Linked DNA regions of Niabella beijingensis. The protein of the gene in region 2 binds, or shares a complex with, the protein of the main gene of each other region. Links are inferred from orthologs where the notes say so. Each region holds a gene or a part of one and is shown on either strand. Other genes may lie near its edges.

Region 1 (2,930 bases), 3.0 Mb from region 2 along the record:
TTCAACGTACAAACAAATAATTCCGGGTTCTTCTGCTCTGCTTCCTCGATGGCAGCATAGTTCGAAAGCACGTCTGCTTTTCCCTGCCGTATACATACATCATGTTCAAAATGCACCGAGGGTTTCCCATCCTTGGTACGTACGGTCCAGCCATCGCTTTCTGTAAAAACCTCTTTTTTACCAAGATTGATCATTGGTTCTATAGCCAGCACCATGCCATTCTGCAGTTTCATACCGGTGCCTCTTTTTCCATAATTGGGAACCTGCGGGTCCTCGTGCATCTTTTGCCCAAGGCCATGCCCTACCAGCTCCCTTACCACGCCATAGCCATGCGCCTTTTCTGTATAATCCTGAATGGCAAAGCCGATGTCCCCGATCCGGTGGCCCGTGGTGGCTTTTTCAATTCCTTTATACAGCGATTCCTTTGTAACGGCGACCAGTTGCTGTACCTCGGGTGCAGGTTCGCCGATGGCAAAGGTATAGGCATGGTCTCCGTGCCATTTGTCCAGGATAACGCCTACATCAATCGACACGATATCGCCATCCTTTAACTCACTCTCATTAGGAAACCCGTGTACGACCACATCATTTACGGAAATACAGGAATTGAACGGGTACCCGTTATAATTCAGAAAAGAAGGTACCGCATTGTGGTCCCTGATAAACGCTCCGATAATTTCATCCAGACGCAGGGTAGCCACACCCGGTTTCAAAATCCCCGCGATCTCTGTCAGCGTTTTGCTTACCAGTAATGCACTTTTGCGCATCAGTTCTACCTGATCATCTGTTTTAATTTTTACCATATGATTCATTAAAAAAGTCCCGCAACTTGCGTTGCGGGACTGCAAAGTTATTGAATTTCTTATAACGAATTAAATCTGAATCGCCGATGAGCTCTGGCGTCCCTGGATACGGCCGCTTTTCATCAGTCCGTCGTATTGACGCATCATCAGCTGGGTTTCAATTTGCTGCAGTGTATCCAGCACTACCCCAACCATGATCAGCAGTGAAGTACCTCCAAAGAACATGGAGAATCCCTGGGTCATACCAAAAAGTTTCTGGATCACACCGGGTAAAATACCCACAAGCGCCAGCAGTACCGCTCCCGGGAAGGTGATACGGTCCATGATCGTACCGATATAATCGGTGGTAGGCTGACCGGGCTTAACACCGGGGATAAAACCGTTGTTCTGTTTCAGGTTATCAGAGATCTGTTTAGGATTAAAGATAAGCGCTGTATACAAAAACGTAAAGCCGATCACCACTGCTGCATAGATCAGCATGTACCAGCCATTGGTATGATCGGTAAACATCCGGCCCAGGTCTGCATTTTTGCTGCCCATTGTAAACAAAGTGGGAACAAACATGATTGCCTGTGCGAAGATGATGGGCATTACACCGGCACTGTTCACCTTCAGCGGCAGAAACTGCCGGGCGCCGCCAAACTGACGGTTTCCAACGATCTGTTTTGCATAATTCACCGGAACCTTGCGCACGCCCTGTACCAGCAGGATGGAACCCATGATAATGGCAATGAACAAAGCGATCTCGATGATGAATATCAGGATATCACCGGTACGGGTAGAACGGAAGGTCAGCTCCTGTGCAACGGATTGCGGAAGACGGCCGAGGATCCCTACCATGATGATCAGTGAAGTACCATTACCCAATCCCTTATCGGTGATCTTCTCACCCAGCCACATTACGAACAATGTACCTGTAGTAAGCAGGATGATGGTAGTTAATGAAAAATAGAAACTGCCGTATCCGGGCATGATGGCCGGCCCTGAGGTTTGCTGCAGATAGGCCAGGTAGGCAAACGCCTGAACAAAGGTCACCACCACCGTCAGGTAGCGGGTGATCTGGTTGATCTTCTTACGTCCGCTTTCTCCTTCTTTCTGCATTTTTTGAAAGGAAGGGACCAGTACCGTCATCAGCTGCATAAAAATAGATGCGGTGATATAAGGCATTACCCCCAATGCAAAAATAGAGGCCTGCTCAAAAGCGCCTCCTGCAAATGTATTAATCAGATCCAGGATCCCGTTCTGGGCGTTATTCTTCTGAATGGCTTCCAGAGTAACGGGGTTGATACCGGGTAAAGGAATGTACTTTCCTACCCGGTAAATGAAGACAAGCAACAAAGTGAAAAGAATTTTACTCCTCAGCTCATCGATGCTCCATATATTCTTAAGTGTAGTAATTAGTTTTTTCACCTGATTCTTCTTAAATTGTCAATTCTCCAAAATTAAAAGACGCACTACGTGCGTCAAAATTTATTTTTGAGAAATTATTTTAAAATTTCAACGGATCCCTCAGCGCTTTCGATCGCGGCCTTGGCCTTTTCGCTGATGGCGTGAACTTTAAAAGTGAATTTTCCTTTAATTTCTCCGTTACCCAAAACCTTTACTTTATCTGTTTTACCGATAAAGCCCATATTGTAAAGATTTTCAGCAGAAAAATCAGAAATGTTATGTGTTTCAGCCCACTGATCTACCTGGCCGATATTAATGATCTTGTAAACAATCTTATCAGGATTTTTGAACCCTCTTTTTGGTGTACGGCGCTGGATCGGCATCTGGCCACCTTCGTGTCCCAGTTTGCGCTTATAACCCGCGCGGCTTTGTCCACCTTTATTACCTTTTGTTGAAGTACCGCCATAACCGCTTCCTTCACCACGACCAATTCTTTTTTCTTTGTGTACCGCACCTTTTGCAGGCTTTAATTCATGTAATTTCATTGCTTTATTTTTTACTTACGCTCCAAAAGCGGGAGCTCGCTTGTTTTAATAATTCCTGCTAAAAGCAGGTTGGTTATTTTTAAGATGGTGCAAATATAACCCTCTGAACGGAAAATTTATAACTCTTCCACTTTTACCATATGCTCCACTTTACGGATCATACCCAGGATCTGGGGAGTTGCTTCCACTTCCC
Region 2 (3,973 bases):
CTTCCTGGATCAGTCTATTATCCGGAACTCCATTGTAGGAGCTTTCTCCAATTTGTTTGACATTGTGCTGGAACATTCCGTCATCGGCTCCGACTCCAGCATTAAAGGCGAGACCCGGAGCCTGAACATCGGAGACAATACGAGTATTGATCTGGGATGAGCACCGGGGGTTGAGATTTCAGACTTGAGACTTGAGATTTGAGGCTTGGGATTTGGGATTTGAGATTTACAATTGGAACCTGAAGCATTAGCTATCAACAATATCGGAGGTGCTGCGGTCACCCCCCGTTTCCGGTCCTGCATTAGGATTCCCGCGGCCAAAACCCGAACCCCCAAAAAACTTTCGTATCTTTGCCCTCCTGTCAAAATGGCTTAAAAAGGATATAGCATTGTTTTTGAAGAAGGACTACTTTTAATAAAATAATATTACGAGCACATATGTTTGGTTTCCTATCTAAAATGTTTGGTGGCAGCAAATCGGAAAAAGATGTAAAAAAGCTTGCACCTGTCATCGAACAGATCAACAAAAATTTCACTCAGTACCAATCACTTAGTAATGACGAGCTGCGAAATAAAACGCAGGTTTTCCGTCAGCGCATCCAGGACGGGCTGGGCGAAATTGATGCTAAAATAGCTGCCCTCAACGGCCAGGCAGATGAGCTGCCGCATGAGGAGCTCCTGCAGAAAGACGCTATTTACAAGCAGATCGATGACCTGAAAAAGGAGCGTGATAAAGAAATTGAAAAAGTGCTGGAGGAAATTCTCCCGGAGGCTTTTGCCGTGGTGAAAGAGACCGCCCGCCGCTTTACAGAAAATACCGAGCTGGTTTCCAAAGCCACCGACCTGGACCGGCAGCTGGCACGTACTGCAGAATACATTACGATCGATGGCGATAACGCCATCTATAAAAACAGCTGGTCTGCCGCAGGTGCCAAAATCACCTGGAACATGGTTCACTATGATGTACAGCTGATCGGTGGCGCCGTGCTGCATTCCGGTAAGATCGCCGAAATGGCCACAGGGGAAGGAAAGACCCTGGTATCTACCCTGCCCGCTTATCTTAATGCACTGGCAGGAGAAGGCGTGCACATCGTAACCGTAAACGACTACCTGGCCCGCCGTGACCAGGAATGGAACGGACCTGTTTTTGAATGGCTGGGACTGCGGGTGGATTGTATCGACAAACATCAGCCCAATTCTGAATCCCGCCGCAATGCTTACCTGGCCGATATTACCTACGGTACCAACAATGAATTTGGTTTCGACTACCTGCGGGATAATATGGTGCACAATGCCTCCGAAATGGTACAGCGCAAACACCATTATGCCATGGTGGATGAGGTGGACAGCGTACTGATCGATGACGCCCGTACCCCCCTGATCATCAGTGGTCCGGTAGATAAAGGCGACGAACAGCAGTACCATATTCACAAGCCCCGTGTACAGCAATTGTACCAGGAGCAGGAGCGCATCGTCCGTAATAATTTAAATGAGGCCAAACGCCTTTTTGAAAAAGGAGAAGATGATCCAAAAACCGGCGGATTGCATTTATACCGTGCCTTCCGGGGATTGCCCAAATACAGCCCGCTGATCAAGTTCCTGAGTGAACCCGGGGTAAAGGTAAAAATGCAGAAAGCAGAGAACTATTACCTCCAGGAACAGGAGCGTAATATGAAAATTGTAGATGAGGACCTGCTCTTTAAGATCGATGAAAAGACGAATTCTGTAGACCTTACCGAAAAGGGATTGGGCATGATCACAAAGGTTGGTGAAGACGCCGACTTCTTTGTGTTACCGGATATCGGGGCCTCCCTTGCTGATGTGGAGAAAAGCGATGCCAGTTCCGAAGAAAAATTAAAACAGAAAGAAGCATTGCTGAATGATTACTCACAGAAAGCAGACCGTATTCACTCGGTACAGCAACTGCTGAAAGCTTACGCGCTTTTCCAGAAGGATGATGAATATGTGATTGTGGATGGTGCTATTAAAATTGTGGACGAGCAGACCGGCCGTATCATGGAGGGTCGCCGTTATTCCGACGGCCTGCACCAGGCACTGGAAGCCAAAGAGAATGTGAAGATCGAAGCCGCCACACAAACCTATGCCACCATCACCCTGCAGAACTTCTTCCGGATGTATCACAAGCTGGCGGGGATGACCGGTACAGCAGAAACAGAAGCGGCAGAGCTGTGGAGCATTTATAAACTGGATGTGGTAACCATTCCCACGAATGTATCCATTGTTCGTAAGGATCTGCAGGACATGGTTTATAAGACCAAGCGTGAAAAATATAAAGCGGTTATTGACGAAATTGAACAACTGCGTACCGCGGGCCGCCCCGTTCTTGTGGGTACTACCTCGGTAGAGATCAGTGAATTGCTCAGTCGTATGCTGCAGCAGAAAAAGATACCGCACAATGTACTGAACGCCAAACAGCACGCGCGCGAGGCGGAGATCGTGGCGGAAGCGGGTCTGGCTGGGGCCGTGACCATCGCCACCAACATGGCAGGCCGTGGTACGGATATCAAGCTGGGGCCGGGGGTGAAAGAGGCCGGCGGACTGGCCATCATCGGTACTGAACGCCATGAAAGCCGCCGGGTAGACCGCCAGTTAAGAGGTCGTGCCGGCCGTCAGGGAGACCCCGGAAGTTCGCTGTTCTATGTATCCCTGGAAGATGACCTGATGCGTATGTTCGGTAGCGAACGTATTGCCAGCATGATGGATAAAATGGGTTATAAGGAAGGTGATGTGATCCAGCACAGCATGATCAGCAACAGCATCCAGCGCGCACAGAAAAAAGTGGAGGAAAACAATTTTGGTATCCGTAAGCGGCTGCTGGAATACGATGATGTAATGAATAAACAGCGGAACGCTGTTTATGAAAAACGGAATCACGCATTATTTGGCGAACGTTTATCCCTGGATATTGACAATGCCTTCTCTATCGTTGCCGAAAGCCTCTGTACTTCTTTTAAAGAACAGGAGGACTTTGAAGGCTTTAAACTGGCCAGCATTGTGAACTTTGGTATGGATACCTCTATCAACGAGGAAGAATTCCACAACACCGATGCGACCAAGCTCGCCGATAAATTATATGCAGAAGCACTGGCCCGTTATGCAGAGCACAACCAGTCCATTCAAAAACAGGCCGTGCCGGTGTTCCAGAACATCCGCGATACGCAGGGCGCACATATCGAAAATGTGGTAGTACCGTTTATGGACGGCCGTAAAGCCATCAATGTACTGGCTCCGCTGGATAAGACCATCACCAGCGAAGGCCGCGAGCTGGTATCTGCTATGGAAAAATCGATCACACTCGCGGTGATCGATGACGCCTGGAAAGAACACCTGCGTGCGATGGACGATCTGAAACAAAGTGTGCAGACCGCCTACCTAGAGCAAAAAGACCCGCTGGTGATCTATAAGGTAGAAGCCTTCCAGCTGTTCAATAATATGACCACCAACCTGAATAAGGATATCATCTCCTTCCTTACACAGGCCAATCTTCCCGCACAGGAAGAAGCCCCCAGCTACAAGGAAGGCCGTGAGCAACGGACCGATCTGAGCAAGATGCGGGTGAACAAGGATGAGATCGATGCAGCAGGTGAGGATTATGGTGCCAACGAGAAGGATTATTTTGATCCTTCCCAGCCGCCTGTAAAACAGGAACCGATCCGTGTGGGGCCAAAGGTTGGACGGAATGACCCTTGTCCCTGCGGCAGCGGAAAGAAATACAAGAACTGCCATGGCAGAAACGAATAACCCCCGATCCCCGCAGCTGCGGGGATTTTTTTTATCCTGCAACGGATGCGCGCTTTTCCGGCAACTGTCAATTTGTTTAGCCATAGAAACACAAAGGGATTCCAGGCAAACCAGCAGCGCTTTAGTACATCTGTGGCAACTCAACCGCCGTCCCGGGCACGATCAGGGCAGGCCTACCGCTCCTGTATTAAATGACATAAGGAATGCCCGC

Evidence for each region.
Region 1: the proteins of secA (region 2) and secY are in contact, whole or in part, in a crystal structure (PDB 3DIN), measured with the Thermotoga maritima proteins. The link is inferred for Niabella beijingensis from one-to-one orthologs. Residues at the interface, in WP_004082002.1 of Thermotoga maritima: Glu261, Ala262, Arg263, Lys300, Ala301, Arg302, Thr303, Ile304, Ile305, Leu323, Tyr324, Asp325, Pro326, Val329, Ser330, Tyr333, Ile336, Lys340, Phe345, Val349, Glu363, Phe364, Tyr374, Ser375, Gly376, Gly377, Glu393, Ile395, Thr482, Ser483; in WP_004081795.1 of Thermotoga maritima: Glu108, Gly109, Glu110, Glu111, Ala236, Glu237, Arg238, Arg239, Ile240, Thr241, Ile242, Gln243, Tyr244, Ala245, Arg246, Arg247, Val248, Thr249, Gly250, Arg251, Arg252, Val253, Tyr254, Gly256, Ala257, Ser258, Thr259, Tyr260, Leu261, Pro262.

Annotation. Positions count from the first base shown.
Region 1 is NZ_JAIQDI010000001.1:709,013-711,942, forward strand. What follows is about bases 44-2,900. They hold secY (preprotein translocase subunit SecY), read right to left. Parts: upstream 2,214-2,900; coding sequence 873-2,213; downstream 44-872. Other genes in these bases: map (type I methionyl aminopeptidase), read right to left, coding at 44-803; rplO (50S ribosomal protein L15), read right to left, coding at 2,288-2,737; rpmD (50S ribosomal protein L30), read right to left, coding at 2,854-2,900. In the rest of the region: more of map, read right to left, coding at 1-43; more of rpmD, read right to left, coding at 2,901-2,930. UniProt on the Escherichia coli protein: The central subunit of the protein translocation channel SecYEG. Consists of two halves formed by TMs 1-5 and 6-10.
Region 2 is NZ_JAIQDI010000001.1:3,679,492-3,683,464, reverse strand. What follows is about bases 63-3,962. They hold secA (preprotein translocase subunit SecA), read left to right. Parts: upstream 63-438; coding sequence 439-3,762; downstream 3,763-3,962. Other genes in these bases: K7B07_RS15500 (sugar phosphate nucleotidyltransferase), read left to right, coding at 63-160. In the rest of the region: more of K7B07_RS15500, read left to right, coding at 1-62. UniProt on the Escherichia coli protein: Required for protein export, interacts with the SecYEG preprotein conducting channel.